DNA from 4 places in the Mesorhizobium sp. SEMIA396 genome. Region 1 is predicted to be linked to each of the others. Evidence: riboswitches for the same ligand, from Rfam matches in the RefSeq annotation. Region 1 holds a riboswitch; each other region holds the start of a gene.

Region 1 (3,681 bases):
GTGTTCCTGTTCGACGAGCCGCTTTCGAACCTTGATGCGGCGCTGCGAGTCGCCACCCGCATCGAAATCGCCAAGCTCAAGGAATCGATGCCCAACACGACCATGATCTACGTCACCCACGACCAGGTCGAGGCAATGACGCTCGCCGACCGCATCGTGGTGCTCAAGGACGGCCATATCGAGCAGGTCGGCACGCCGATGGACCTCTACAAGAAGCCCGGCAATCTGTTCGTTGCGCAATTCATCGGCTCGCCGGCCATGAATATCCTGCCCGCAACCATCGACAAATCAGGCAATCCGACCGTCGTCAGCCATGTCGGCGGACGCAAGGCAACCGTGCCGATCGCGACGCCGGCTTCGGCAAAGGGCGCTGCGGTGAGTTTTGGCGTGCGGCCGGAGGACCTGATCATCGCCAGCGGCGCGGACTATCTGTTCGAGGGGACGGTCGACTATGTCGAGCAGCTCGGCGAGGTGCAGCTGGTCTATGTCGACATCGGTCGCGCCGACCTGCCGCTGGTGACCAAGCTGCCCGGCAATGTCGAGGTCAAGCGCGGTTCGACATTGCGGCTGAGCGCCAATGGCGAGGACCTGCATCTCTTCGACGCTGACGGACGGTCGTTTGCCCTTCATGAGGCTGAAGCGAAGGCGGCCTGAGGCAGAACCGCGTCTTGGACAAAAAAGAGCAGCGGGCCAGGCCCGCCGCTCTTTTTTTGAAGATCAGCTTCGACTGTTAACGGCCGAAGAGATTCCGGTCGCTGCCCTGAGGAGCGGACTTCTCTACGTCGCCCGACGAATTGAGCAGCTTCTCGACGAGGCCACCGCTGTTGCGGACCGAGCTCGTATGCGCGCTGTCAACCGAAGTAACCGCAGGCTGGTTGGCGCCGTTGGAGCCAAAGTTGTCGCTGCCGGCGAAAGCACTGCCGGTGATGGCCAGAACGGCGGCGGCAGCAATAAGGATCTTGTTCATTTTAGTCTCCTGAATTCTGGATTTCGCCAGACGGCAGGCACAGCTGCCGTCGCTTGCGAAATTGGTTTTAGCGACCGAAGAGGTTACGATCGCTGCCCTGAGCGGGTGTCTGGGCAGCCGGTTCCGAGGTCTTGGTGGAAGCCGTGTACGACTGGTCCACAGCGGCGGCAGGCTGGTTGGCGCCGTTCGAACCGTAGTTGTCGCTGCCCGCGAAAGCGCTGCCGGTGATGGCCAGAACGGCGGCGGCAGCAATGAGGATCTTGTTCATCTTAAATACTCCTGAATGTCTGAATTTCGAATGTCTGAATTTCGCCAGGGCAGCGGGCGAGCCCGCCGTCGACTGGGAATCGGCTGTTAGTTGTTGCCGAAGAGGTTGTGGTCAGCACCCTGGGCAGGCGCCTGAGCAGCCGGTTCCGACTTCTTGGTCGAAGCGGTGTACGAGCTGTCGACAGCAGTGGCTGCCGCGGCGTTCGAACCGTAGTGGTCGCTACCAGCGAAGGCGCTGCCGGAAATGGCCAGAAGGGCTGCGGCAGTGAGAATGATCTTTTTCATTTTTGTACTCCAGTATCGTCTTTTTCCGTCCGTCTAGCGGCGTGTCTTGGAAATGAAATCGCGTCGTTCGGACAGCCCCGATGTGGGAGGGCAACCCCGCCTTTTCCAATCACGAAGTTGTTCCGTGTGGACCATGAATCCACACCTTGAAATTGTGCCAGGGGAATCTAGAGATACATTTTTCCTCTCTATATCAGCATGTTAAGTTTAACCATCCGATGGATCACTGACTGTTTCAAAGGCCCGGCGTTCACACCGTCCTGCACGCACCGTCAACAGAAACGAACCGTTCGGTTCGATTTTAGGTCAAGCTAATAGTCACTTTTCGAAACCGTTAACCTTTTTTGACCCCCGCCAAGGGTCGGACTCGGGAAGATCGCAGCCGGCAAATGGCCGCCCGGGAGGCGGGATTTCGGCCCGCGACGATCTGCGGTGACGTTTCGCATGCCGTGTCGCGCCGCATGGATACGATGTCGTTTTCATGCCGACGGCGCGCCAGCGATCGTGGTTAGATCATACCCATCTCAGGTGCCGCTTCGTGACGACGAGGCGGAGAATTGGGAAGCCGGTCAGAATCCGGCGCTGCCCCCGCAACGGTGGTGGAGTTCAAGTCGCAACGGGAGACCACTGGGCAACTGCCTGGGAAGGTGTCGCGATGGTCCGCAAGGACAACTCCAGAGCCCGGAAACCAGCCCGAGATTTTTAGACTCGACTGATCGCGGTGGGCGGTCAAGAGGTGGATAGCGCTTCCGGCACCTAGCCGGCCTGCGTTTCAATCCTTCCTCCATCACCACCAGTTCAGTCCTTAGAAACGAGGACAGGACATGGATACCCGCAACGACATGCTGAGGCTCCTGAAGGGGCGCCGGCAAGGCTTTTCGCTGGAGCAGCCCTTCTACACCGATCCAGACTACTTCAAGCTCGACATGGAGCTGATCTGGTATCGCGACTGGCTGTTCATCGGCCATGATTGCGAACTGCCGAAGCCGGGCAGCTACATCACCGTGCAGATCGGCGACTATCCGGTCGTCCTTGTCCGCGACCAGCAAGGCAAGATCAACGCCTTCCACAATTCCTGCCGCCATCGCGGCAGCCGCGTGTGCAACGCGGAAAAGGGTACGGCGGCAAAGCTCGTCTGCCCCTATCATCAGTGGACCTATGAGCTGGACGGCCGCCTGCTGTTTGCCCGCCAGATGGCCGACGGTTTCGACAAGAGTGATTTCGGCCTGAAGCCGGTCGCCTGCGAGAGCGTCGGCGGCTACATCTTCATCTGCCTGGCCAAGGAGCCGGCGGATTTCGCGCCGATGCGGGCGATGATCGAACCTTATCTTTTGCCGCACCGTTTGCGTGAGGCAAAGATCGCCTTTGAGAGCACGATCATCGAGAAGGGCAACTGGAAGCTGGTCTGGGAAAACAACCGCGAGTGCTACCACTGCGTCGCCAATCACCCTGAGCTGTGCAAGACCTTCCCCGAGGCGCCGACCGTGACCGGCGTCAACGGCGCCGACAGCGACCCCGAGATGGTCGCGCACTGGGCCAGATGCGAGGCATCAGGCTTGCCGAGCAAATTCCGCATCGATCCGGCAGGGCAGTACCGCGCCACCCGCGCGCCGCTGCTGCGCGATGCCGTCAGCTACACCATGACGGGAAAACGGGCGGTGAAGAAGAACCTGTCCGACAGCGTTTCAACCGACCGCATCGGCTCCTTGCTGCTTTATCATTATCCGACAACCTGGAACCATATCCTCGGCGACCATGCCGTCACCTTCCGCGTGCTGCCGATCAGTGCCACGGAAACCGCGGTGACGACGAAATGGCTCGTCCACAAGGATGCGGTCGAAGGCGTCGACTACGACCTCGCTGAGCTCACCCATGTCTGGACCGAGACCAACGACCAGGACCGCCGCATCGTCGAGGAAAACGCCTTCGGCATCCTGTCGCCGGCCTACGAACCAGGCCCCTATTCGGAGCTGCATGAGGGCGGCGTGATCCAGTTCGTCGAGTGGTACACGTCGTTCATCGGGCCGCGCCTTGCCGAAGGCGGCCGGCCGGCCCTGCGCAGCGTCGCCTAGCCCAGGGGACAAGAGGATGAATGCGATGACGGACCTTGGCCTCTATCGCCATCTCGACCAGATGACGCCCTGGAACGACCGGCTGCAGGT
Region 2 (3,681 bases), on a different contig from region 1:
GCAAAGGCGTCGCCTGCCTCAGGGTCTTTCCCGGGGAAGAAGCTCATGGACTCTCCTTGTCGGCCGTCGAAGGCCGCCTGGCCGCGTCAGGCAAAGCGGATCGCCGCCTTTGCCCGCAGCTTGGCCGCCACCTCTTCGCGATTACGCGGATGCTGATGGGTTTCCAGGGAATCGAGCAGTTCGCGCGCCGAGGCCGCGATGGCTTCGACGGCATGGTCGAAGGCGTGCTGGTTCTGCTTCGAGGGTCGCGTCGTTCCGCTCAGCTTGCGGACGAACTGAAGAGCCGCGTCGCGCACCTCGTCAGGGGTTGCCGGCGGATCAAAATTGAACAGGGTCTTGATGTTTCTGCACATCGCTTCCGTATCTCCTCTTGTCCTTGAGCTGTTTCAATCGGGACGAGTTATATCCTCGATCATGATCATGTCCAAAAACCGGTGAGGCGAGCCTATGTTCGGACCGGGCCTCAATCCGCGTCGAGCGGCTCCGTTCCGACCGGCTTGCCGTCGCGCGACAGCCTGATCTTCTCGACCTTGTCCTCGGCGGCCTTCAGCAGCCGGTCGCAATGCGCCTTCAGCGCCTCGCCACGTTCATAGATCTTGATCGACTGGTCGAGCGGCACGTCGCCACGCTCCAGATCATCGACGATCTTCTCCAGCGCATCGAGTGCCTGCTCGAAGCTCATCGCCTTGACGTCTTCGTTGGTCTCATCGGCCATCATTCATCCTTTCATCAGTCGCCCGACATGGGCGGCGACCGAAAATGCCAATCCCTGCAGATCGTAGCCGCCCTCGAGCAGGCTGACGAGCCGGTTGCCGCTGTGGCGTGCCGCGCGCTGCATCAGTTGGCCGGTCGCCCAATCGAAATCATCCTCGGTCAGATTGATCTCGGCCAGCGGATCGCGGTGGTGCGCGTCGAACCCCGCCGAAATGATAATCAGGTCGGGCGCGAAATTGTCGAGCGCGGGCAGGACGCGCGACAGGAAGGCATCGCGAAACACCTCGCTGCCAGTCTGCGGCGCCAGCGGCGCGTTGACGATGTTGCCGGCGCCCGTTTCGTTCTTCGCTCCGGTGCCGGGATAAAGCGGCATCTGGTGTGTCGAGCAATAGAGCACCGACGGATCGTCCCAGAAAATGTCCTGCGTGCCATTGCCGTGATGCACGTCCCAGTCGACGATGGCAACGCGTTCGACACCGTGTTTCTTCTGCGCATAACGCGCCGCGATCGCCGCCGTGTTGAACAGGCAGAAGCCCATGGCCGTGGTCTTTTCGGCATGATGGCCGGGCGGCCGGGCGGCGACGAAGACGTTGTCGGCGCGGCCCGAAAAGACGTCATCGACGGCGGCGTTGGCGGCGCCGATCGCGGTGATCGCCGCTTGCCAGCTCTTCGGACTGGCAGTGGTGTCGGCATCGATGCGGGCAATCCCCTCGTCGGGAATGGCGGCGCGCACGCGGGCGACGAAATCGGCGGGATGCGCGTAGAGGATGGTGGCCTCGTCGCCTTCCGGCGCCTGGATACGATCGAGCCCGGCAAAGGCTTCCTCATCGAGCACGCGCTCGATGGCACGCAAGCGGTCGGGCCGCTCGGGATGTCCGGGCGGCGTGAGATGCTCGAGGAAGATCGGATGGGTGTAGAGACGGGTGGTCATCGTCCTAATCTAGTGACCCGGATCGACAAAGGCCATGCACGGGCGGCCGATGACTGGGGAAAATCGCGACTGCGTCCATTCGCGTCGCTGCAAGCATTGGCGTCCTCAGCACTTCGGCGTAAGGTTTTTGGTACTGCCTGGTGCCCGCCGCAAGCGGGAGAATCGGGAACACGGTTGAATTCCGTGGCGTGCCCAACGCTGTGAGGGGGACCGCGCCGGTAAATGCCACTGTCGATGACGGGAAGGCACCGGACGCGGGTTGATCCCGAGCCAGAAGACCGGCCTGGCAGGCATCGTCATCCGCATGGTCAGGCGGATGATATCAATTGCAATCGCAAGGGGACAAGCGATGCCGGAACACCTGACCGCTGCTGTTGGCGACGGATTTGACCAGAGTGCGCGCGATGCGGTCTATCGCGCCATGTTCACACGGCGCGACGTGCGCAGCCATTTCCTGCCCACCGCGATCGATGACGACGTGCTGGCGCGGCTGCTGCTTGCTGCCCATCACGCGCCATCGGTCGGCTTCATGCAGCCATGGAATTTCATTGTCATTCGTGACATCGAGCGACGGGCGGAGGTGCGCGACCTGTTCCTGGCCGCGCGCGAGCAGGAACTGCCGGCGATCGACGAAGAGCGGCAGGAACTCTACCGCAAGCTCAAGCTGGAAGGCATCTGCGAAAGCGCGCTCAACATCTGCATCACCTGCGACCGGCAGCGCTCGAAGGGTTCGCCGCTGGGACGCTGGCACAATCCGGAGATGGATCTCTACAGCACCGTCTGCGCGGTGCAGAATTTCTGGCTGGCCGCGCGTGCCGAGGGCGTCGGTGTAGGCTGGGTCAGCATCATCGAAGCGCAGGCGCTAAAGCGGCTGTTGGCCATTCCGGACCACGTAACGCCGATCGCCTATCTCTGCGTCGGCCGTGTTTCCGAGTTCGCTCCCAAACCGGACCTTGAAACGCATGGCTGGGGACGGCGGCTGCCGCTGCCGGAGCTGATCATGAGCGAGACCTTTTCCGGGCAAGGCGAGACACAGCTCAAATCCACCGTGGCGCGCCTCAACACCGTTTCTGCCTCACCAGACATCACCCGCCCGGCCGATCAGGGTGTGGCGCCGGCCGTAGCCCAGCGCGAACCGCCGAAGGAGGCGAGCGCCTTGTCCTTGAGCTCCCTGAACTTCGACGACGCCTCGGCCAGCCGGGCGTCCCAGGCCGGATCCGGCACCTGGCCCGCGATGGTCTTGAAATAGACCTGCATCAGGCAGGCGATGGCGAAGGGTTCAATGAATGCCGCCTTGAATGCCCAGGCGAAGACGATGGCGAGCACAAAAGCCCAGCCGGCGAGCTGGCCAGGCATCAGGAACAGAATCGCGCCGGCAGGCGCCAGCATCATCAGAAAGATGATGAACGACACGCCCCACATGATGACCGCCAGCCAGACGGCGTTCTTGACCATGACCTTGCCGTTCTGGGCATAGAGCACGACGCCCTGGCGCGCCGTCTCGAAGGGCGAGGCTGAATTGATGCGGATGTTGTAGCCGAGGATGATCTCGTCGACATAGGTCAGCGACAGGCGGATCACCGTGTTGATGAAGGAGACCAGGCCGCTCAGGCCCGGTATCGGCAGGAAGGCGGCGATGCCGCCGAGCAGGCCGGTGATGGCGCGGATGGCGCCCTTGACGAGTTGGTCGACGACGAAAAGGATGTTGGCCTCGGCGAAACGCTGGGTCACGATATCCCTGGCATAGGCGATCTGGTCCTGACGCCGGGAATGTCGCGGCCGTCGATCAGATGAACCATGACGGCGATGTGGCCGGCCTTGACGACATAGAGGATGTATTCGCGGATCCAATACACAGCGATCGAGACGAGGCCAAACCCGACCACGCCGCCCCACAGGGCAAAGGACATGGGCCCGTCGGGATCAGTGGAGATATGGCCGACGCCATAGCCGACCGAGGCGCCGGTGCCCGTCGCCATAATGTAGGCCAGCGTGATGCCGAAATAGACGATCATGCGAAAGACGATGAACGGCCA
Region 3 (3,681 bases), on a different contig from region 1:
AAATGGTGCTTGGTCACGCCCATTTCGGTGACGAGGTCGGCGGCCTCAACCAGCGCCGGCTTGGCGTTGCGGCCGGTGACCACGACATGCAGGCCCTCACGCCGCGCCTTCAACGCCGCAACCACTTTGTCGAGATCGAGATAGTCGTAGCGCAGCGCAATGTTCAGTTCGTCGAGCACCAGCAGGCTGATCGACGGATCGGCCATCAGTTCGAGCACCTTGGCCCAGGCGGCTTCGGCGGCGGCGATGTCGCGCTTCAGGTCCTGCGTTTCCCAGGTGAACCCCTCGCCCATCGCGTGCCAGACGACGCGGTCGCCGAAGGCGGCGAAGGCGTCCTTCTCGCCGGTGTGCCACTTGCCCTTGATGAACTGGACAACGCCGACGCGCTTGCCGTAGCCGAGCATCCGCAGCGCCAGGCCGAAGGCAGCCGTGGTCTTGCCCTTGCCGGGACCGGTGTTGACGATCAGCAATCCCTTCTCGACCGTCTTGCTCGCCACCTCGGCATCCTGCACAGCCTTGCGCTTGGCCATCTTGGCGCGATGGCGCTCTTCGTCCTTATCGTCGATGTCGGTCATGTCATTTCACCTTGAGCGGCAGCCCCGCCACCATCAGCAGCACCGTATCGGCGACGGCGGCGACCTGCTGGTTGAGCCGGCCGGCGGCATCGCGAAACCGGCGCGCCAGTGCATTGTCCGGCACGATGCCTTGTCCGACCTCATTGGACACCACGAACCAGGGCCCGCGCGGCCGCGACAGCACCTCCGTCAATCGCCGGCATTCCAGCTCGAAATCGTGTTCGGCCAGCATGTGGTTGGTCAGCCACAGCGTCAGGCAGTCGACAAGCACCGGCCGATCCTCCGGCAAGGCGGCAAGCGTACCGGCGAGATCGAGCAGTGCGTCGATGGTCGTCCAGCCTTCGCCGCGCCGCGATCGGTGCAACGCGATGCGTTCATGCATCTCGTCATCATAGGCTTGCGCCGTGGCGATATAGGTCCAGGGCGGCGGCAAGGCGGTCGCCAAAATTTCGGCGTGCGCGCTCTTGCCGGAGCGCGCACCGCCGATGAGGAAGGTCAGTGTCTTGCGATCAGGCAAAGCTGTCGCGCAGGCTGGTCGCGGTGCCGGTGAAGCGGCCACGCACCACACCGACGACCGCGCCGAGCACCAGCCAGAACACCAGATTGGTCACGGTCACCGCCACCACGAACTGGTGATGCAGCCCTTCCGGAATCGCCGTTTCGTAACTGTCGGGCTGCGGTGCACCGACAACATGCGGCACGACGATCAAAAGGACGGCAAGGATCGCCAGCGGCAGCGACTTGCGAAACGCGATCAGGCCGAGACCGGCAGCGGTTGCCGCCACCGTCGCCCACCACCAGATCTGGCGCTGGGTGAGATCGGCGGCCGGCATGGCCGGCAGTTCCGGCGGCAGGCCGAGGCCAGGCGCCAGCGTGAACACGGCGAAGCCGGCCAGGCCCCAGAACACGCCCTGGCGCCAGCCACCGATGCCGCCGGCGAATTCGGAGACCGCGACCAGGATCAAGGCGAAGCCGATGCCGGTGACGATGTTGGCAAGCACGCTGAAGGCGAAACGCTCGAAACCATCTGCCGGCGCCCAGCCTTCGTCTGCCGGAGCGGCTTCCGCCGCCGGGGCAGCAGAGCTCATGGCATCTCCCGCCGGTGCAGTTGTGCTCATGGCATTGCTATCCGTTGCGGCCGGAGCGGCATGGTCATGGTGATGCCCGCCGCCCGCCTGTTCGTAGACTTCCGCCTTCAGGATCAGCGGCACGGTGGCATAGGCTTGCAGGCAGGCGAGGACGACGCCGGCCACGAGCCCTGCGATCGCCGCGATGAACACGACGTTGCGAAACAGGTTCATGATGTCAGCCCCTCGTCAGTGGCAGGGAAACGCCATCGAATGGCGATAGTCGTGAGCCGCATTGTGGACCGCATCGATATGCGAGAAGCCGACAAAGCCCATCACGAAAACGCCGAGCAGCGCGGCAAGAGCGAGCTGCATGAAGCGCGACTGCGAGGAGACGGAGGTGCCGAGGGAGACGGAAGCGGTAGTCATGTCTTGTCCTTTCGCCCTCCACCCGAGGGCATCGAAGTCAGTTTCCTGTCGCCGGCAGGTCTCCTGGCTCACGGATCAGCGTCCTTCCCCACCTTCCCGAAGAAAAAATCCTCAGTGGTTTATGGAGAGGACTACCGCACACAGTTGCGGGGGCAGCCACGGCATTGGGCGAAATTCGCCCTCACCGCATTCCCTCTTGGCTCCAAAATGGAACCGGCGACACCGGTGACTATAGGCAGAATCCTCGCTTCCGGCAAACCAAATTCCGCCGGTGACCATTGCGAATGCGCCATGAAGGTCAAAGTGATTTTGGCAGATAGCGCCACGTCACAAAGCCGCAGACCGCCGCCAGCAGACCGAGCGTGACGAACACCGAGCCCAGGCCGAAGAAGGCCAGCGCCACTGAATAGACCAGCGGCGGCGTCAACTCGGAAAAGTCGAGATAGGTGCGGTAGACCGCTGCCATCTGAGATCTTTCATAGGAGCGCACCGAGCGCATGAAGGCGGTCGAGCCGAGGGCGTCGAGCGCAATGGTGAAGAAGGCACCGCAGAGCAGGAAGGCGCCGGTAAGCAGCGGCACGGTTTCGCCGACGAAGCCCGCCGCCAAAAGCGCGGCCGACATGGCGAAATAGGCGAATGTCATGGTCCCGCGGCCACCAAAGCGCTTTCCTGCCTTGCCCCAGAAAATCGCCATGAACAACAGCGCGTTGCCGGCCGAAACCAGCAGGCCGCCGGCCAGCTTGCCCTCACCTGTGATGACCATGAACAGCGGCCCATAGACGAAGAACGTCGTCCAGAAGCAGGAGCGCCCAAAGGCGATCAGCCAAGCCAGCCTGAGCCTGGGCTGCGCCACGAAGCGGCCGATATTGGCGAGCGGATTGACGGGGCGCGTCTTGCCCGGACGGATAGACTGGTTGTCGCCGAGGCGGTAGGTCCAGAACAGCGCCAGCAGGCCAAACGCGAACACCGCGACCGTACCATGCGCGGCATAGATGCCGAAGCGCGTGTAGAGGAAGATGCCGAGCGTCGGCCCACCGGTCCAGGCCAGCATCGACCACGCCATGCGCAGCGATTCGGCCTGCATGAAGTCGGTCTTGCGGATGTGGTCCATGATGTAGAGGTTGAGCGTGATCGACAGCGCGCTGGCGCCCATCACCCGGCACAGCATGCCGGCCAGTTGCCCGGCAAGCGTGTCGGTGACGAAGAACAGCGAGCCGACGGCCAGCAGGCAGGCGCCTGCCGTGTAGACCCAGCGCCGGGCAAAACGGCGGATCAGCATCGGCATGAACAATGTCACCGACAGCCCGAGCATCGCCACGACTGTGTAGAGCATCGACACGATCTGCTCGTTGTGCAGGATCTCGTAGGCCTGGATCGGGATGACGCTCGACACCGTGGCGCGGGCGAAGGATTCGACCGCATAGAGCGACGCGAAGGTGCGCGCGTCCGCGGCCTTGAGAGCCGGCAGCCAGATTGGATGGCGCACATGGGTGGACATTGCTTTCCCCGAAGCAGATTCACCGGGTCAAATCTGACGTGGCGATCCCAGCGCCAATAAGAGGAAACCGACGCGCATCCGGCAAAAGCGAAGCCGGCCAAAGGCTTCCCTG
Region 4 (3,681 bases), on a different contig from region 1:
GCCGATCCTGAAAATGGTCGAGCCGATGCTGCCCGGCCCGCCGGCCGTCACCCGCCTGCTGCAGGCGCTCGGCCGGTTCCCGCGCAAGGGTTGCTACCTCTATGGCGGCAAGTGGATGGCCGAGCCGGTCTTCCCAGAAGGCATGAAGGCGAACGGGCTGCTCGGCCTGTCCTCCAACCAGCAATTCATGGGCTTGCCCGCCGACGCGACCGCAAAGCCCGGCGACTACGCGTTTCTAAGGCCGACGCAGAGCGAAGCCGTGCTGCAGCAGTTCGGGTCGATCGCGGTGTTTTCCGGCGGCCGGATCGCCGATCGCTGGCCGGCGTTGCCGATGGCCTGACCGACTACGCCTTCACCGGTATCCAGATCTCCAGCCCGCCCTTGCCGCTGCGCGGGTCGAATTCGGGGCCGTAGCGTTCGAATTCCGGCGCGTCCGCGATCTCATGCCCGGAGGCCGGCAGCCATTTGTTCCAGATCGTGTTGACCGTCCGGCGGATGGTCGAGATGTGTTCGCGGTGGGCAAAGACCGCATATTTCTGCGCCGGCACCCGCACCCGGTAGAAGTCCCTGGGCAGGTCGGAGAAGTCAGACACTTCGACGCCGCCGATGTAGTCGAAATTGCCGGCATCGTCGCCGTTGACGCAGACGCCATAGGCGACGTCGCCGGTCTCGCCCGGAATGTTGCCGATATAGGGGCCGAAGCGCTGCCACTGCATCGGGATGGCGGCGCTGGTTTCGCAGCTGCAGCGTTCGCCGAGGCCGGCGATCAGGAACGGCCGGCTGGTCTCGAAACGCGGCGGTTCGAGATTGGTGAGGAGGGACTGGTCCATCAGGATCGGCTCCACGAGGTCGAGCTTGTCGAGTGTGCCCTGCGCGCGCACCAGTTCCGGCGTGGTGCCGAACTGATCGCGGAAGGCACGGGTGAACGCCTCATGCGAGTTGTAGCCGGCGTCGAGCGCGACGGCGAGGATGTCGGGCGCCCCGCCCGCCAGCTTGCGCGCCGCCTCGGTCAGCCGGCGTGAGCGCATGTAGCCCATCACCGACCGGCCGGTGGCGGCGCCGAAGGCGCGCGTCACATGAAAACGCGACACGCCGCTGTTTTGCGCGACATCATCAAGCGAGATCGCCTCCGGCAGATGGCTTTCGACGAACCACAGCGCTTTCTCGGTCGGGTCCATTTTCTCCTCGCATTGGCCAGATCATCCTGCCGTTTCCTGGCGCAGCCAGTTTGATCGAAATTGCGCATCCCGTGCAATCTGCGCCGATGCCGGTCGCCATCCGGCCAACCGCCCCATGAGCTTTCGCTTGACAGCGACCGGCGTCATCTCTTAGGTATGTTATATTATTACATAAAGAGAGCATGCGATGCCTGTTTCCCTTAGCTGGCCCACCACTCCGTCCGAGAAATCCATTGCGAAGCGATCGGCGCAAATCTACGCTGAAGCGGTGATGGTCCCCGAGTCGAAAGGCGAGGGGTGAAAAGGGAACACGGTGAGGCCTGCTCAGGTCGAGACCGTGGCTGCCCCCGCAACTGTAAGCGGCGAGCAAAATCCGTGAATGCCACTGGCCGGCAAGGCTGGGAAGGCTGGATGGCGCAACGACCCGTGAGCCAGGAGACCTGCCATCACTGAGTTGACCGGACGGGGTGTGCCGGGAGGAAACGCGAATCCCGGTCTTGTCGGCCGGTTCGCCAGCTTCCTTCCGTCGCCAGTTTTGGAAAGTGACGGAAAGTTGGACGGCTCCATCCATCGCATCGTCGTATATACGCTTTGCCGTCCCGGCAAGCCGGCGGGCAGCAGCCGATGACCGTAGCGCTTCTCGAAGCCCGTGACCTCTGCGTCACGGCGAATGGGCGGGATCTGGTTCAGGCGGTCAGCTTCTCGGTGGCCGCCGGCGATCGCCTTGCCATCATCGGTCCCAACGGCGCCGGCAAGACGACGCTGCTGCGCATGCTGTCGGGCATGCTGCGTCCGAGCTCCGGCGAGGTGAAGCTCGGCGGGCGCCGCCTGGACAGGATTTCAGCCGCCGAACGGGCGCTGCACATTGCCGTGGTCGGCCAGACCGACCAGCCCGATCCGCGGCTGGCGGTGATCGACTATGTCGAGCTTGGCCGGGTTCCGCACGCCGGGCTGCGGCGCAGGAGCGAGGAGCGCGAGATCGTCGTCGATGCACTGCGCCGGACCGGCCTGCTGCCGCTATTTGGCCGCACCATCGGCTCGCTGTCGGGCGGCGAGCGCCAGCGCGCCCAACTTGCGCGCGCCATCGCCCAGCAGCCAAAAATCCTGTTCCTCGACGAGCCGACCAACCATCTCGACCCGCGTGCCCGCGGCGAACTGCTCGACCTCGTGGCAGGCTTCGAGATGACGGTGATCGCGGTGCTGCACGATCTGGCGCTGGTGGCACCGTTCGCCACCAGGGTGGCGGTGATGAACCATGCCCGTCTGCAAGCGCTCGCCGCACCGCGCGAAGCCCTGACCCAAAAGCTGATCCGCGAGATTTTCGGCATCGATGTGCTGCGTCTGCGCCATCCGACCGAAGACCGCGAACTGACGGTGTTCGATGTGCCGAACCGTGCCGCGCCGCCGACGTGATTGAAGCCATCTCGTAGTCGACCCAATCCCATCCACAAGGAGCAAACCCGTGAAACGCCTGGCCTTTTCGCTTGTCTTCTCGCTGCTGGCCTCGACAGCCCTGGCCTTCCCGGTCACGGTCGACAGCTGCGGCAAGCCGCTGACCTTCGATGCGCCGCCGAAGCGCGCCGTCATCCAGGATCTCAACATGGCCGAGATGGCTTTCGCGCTGAAACTGCAGCCGTCGATCGTCGGCCTGACCGGCATCACCGGATGGTACAAGGTGGGTCCCGAATTCAAGGCCGAGCAGGGTTCGATCCCGGAACTGGCGCCGAAATATCCGACGCTCGAAAACCTCGTCGCGGTCGAGCCGGATTTCTTCTTCGCCGGCTGGTATTACGGCATGAAGCCGGGCGGCGAGGTGACACCCGATACGCTTGCTCCGCACGGCATCAAGACGCTGGTGCTGACGGAAAGCTGCGTCCATCTCGACAAGAGCCGCCCAGCCGCCTCGATGGACCTGCTCTATGGCGACGTCGAAAAGCTGGGCAAGATTTTCGGCAAGGAGGCCGAGGCGGAGAAGCTTGTCTCCGGCTGGAAGAAGCAGCTCGCCGACATCACCGCCAAGGTCGGCAACGGCAAGGGTACGCGAGTGTTTCTCTATGATTCCGGCGAGGACAAACCGTTCACAGCAGGCAAGTTCGCCATCCCCAGCGCCATGATATCAGCCGCCGGCGGCGACAACATCATGGGCGACATGGAGACCAGCTGGGGCAACACGGACTGGGAAACGGTGGCGTCGCGCAATCCGCAATTCCTCATCCTGCTCGATTACCAGGACGGCGGCGGCTACAGGAAACTGCTTGATTTCCTGAAGTCCCACCCGGCGATGAAAGAAACGGACGCGGTCAAGAACGAGCGCTTCGTCGCCCTGCGCTATGCCGAACTGACACCCGGACCCGCCAATATCGAAGCGATCGACAAAATCGCCAAGGCCATGCATCCGGAAGCGTTTTGATGCCTGTCGCCCAAAAGTGCGCAGCGGTTTTGGGGCAACGACATGCATGAGCAAAAGATCCTGGAAGTGCGTCGCACGCGTCCTGACAGACAC

The links. Region 1 has a riboswitch for cobalamin ahead of NP503_RS09805 (aromatic ring-hydroxylating dioxygenase subunit alpha). Riboswitches for the same ligand answer to the same signal wherever they lie in the genome.
Region 2: it holds a riboswitch for cobalamin, as region 1 does, so the genes downstream of both, bluB (5,6-dimethylbenzimidazole synthase) here and NP503_RS09805 (aromatic ring-hydroxylating dioxygenase subunit alpha) in region 1, are expected to answer to the same signal.
Region 3: it holds a riboswitch for cobalamin, as region 1 does, so the genes downstream of both, NP503_RS22235 (CbtB domain-containing protein) here and NP503_RS09805 (aromatic ring-hydroxylating dioxygenase subunit alpha) in region 1, are expected to answer to the same signal.
Region 4: it holds a riboswitch for cobalamin, as region 1 does, so the genes downstream of both, NP503_RS07800 (ABC transporter ATP-binding protein) here and NP503_RS09805 (aromatic ring-hydroxylating dioxygenase subunit alpha) in region 1, are expected to answer to the same signal.

Annotation. Positions count from the first base shown of each region.
Region 1 covers NZ_JANIFC010000003.1:73,652-77,332, forward strand. The annotation lists gene NP503_RS09785 (ABC transporter ATP-binding protein) at 1-654, shown strand, start outside; gene NP503_RS09790 (DUF680 domain-containing protein) at 731-967, opposite strand; gene NP503_RS09795 (DUF680 domain-containing protein) at 1,035-1,235, opposite strand; gene NP503_RS09800 (DUF680 domain-containing protein) at 1,322-1,519, opposite strand; cobalamin riboswitch at 2,029-2,231, shown strand; gene NP503_RS09805 (aromatic ring-hydroxylating dioxygenase subunit alpha) at 2,344-3,591, shown strand; gene NP503_RS09810 (hybrid-cluster NAD(P)-dependent oxidoreductase) at 3,617-3,681, shown strand, end outside.
Region 2 covers NZ_JANIFC010000002.1:119,970-123,650, reverse strand. The annotation lists gene NP503_RS05555 (pirin family protein) at 1-47, opposite strand, end outside; gene NP503_RS05550 (DUF2277 domain-containing protein) at 87-353, opposite strand; gene NP503_RS05545 (exodeoxyribonuclease VII small subunit) at 464-715, opposite strand; gene NP503_RS05540 (histone deacetylase family protein) at 719-1,645, opposite strand; cobalamin riboswitch at 1,767-1,947, shown strand; partial or broken gene bluB (5,6-dimethylbenzimidazole synthase) at 1,950-2,624, shown strand; partial or broken gene NP503_RS05530 (hypothetical protein) at 2,747-3,681, opposite strand, start outside.
Region 3 covers NZ_JANIFC010000009.1:242,784-246,464, forward strand. The annotation lists gene cobO (cob(I)yrinic acid a,c-diamide adenosyltransferase) at 1-575, opposite strand, end outside; gene cobU (bifunctional adenosylcobinamide kinase/adenosylcobinamide-phosphate guanylyltransferase) at 577-1,092, opposite strand; gene NP503_RS22230 (CbtA family protein) at 1,085-1,876, opposite strand; gene NP503_RS22235 (CbtB domain-containing protein) at 1,892-2,071, opposite strand; cobalamin riboswitch at 2,107-2,304, opposite strand; gene NP503_RS22240 (MFS transporter) at 2,370-3,569, opposite strand.
Region 4 covers NZ_JANIFC010000002.1:585,074-588,754, forward strand. The annotation lists gene NP503_RS07790 (DSD1 family PLP-dependent enzyme) at 1-340, shown strand, start outside; gene NP503_RS07795 (AraC family transcriptional regulator) at 345-1,178, opposite strand; cobalamin riboswitch at 1,434-1,641, shown strand; gene NP503_RS07800 (ABC transporter ATP-binding protein) at 1,803-2,591, shown strand; gene NP503_RS07805 (ABC transporter substrate-binding protein) at 2,641-3,588, shown strand.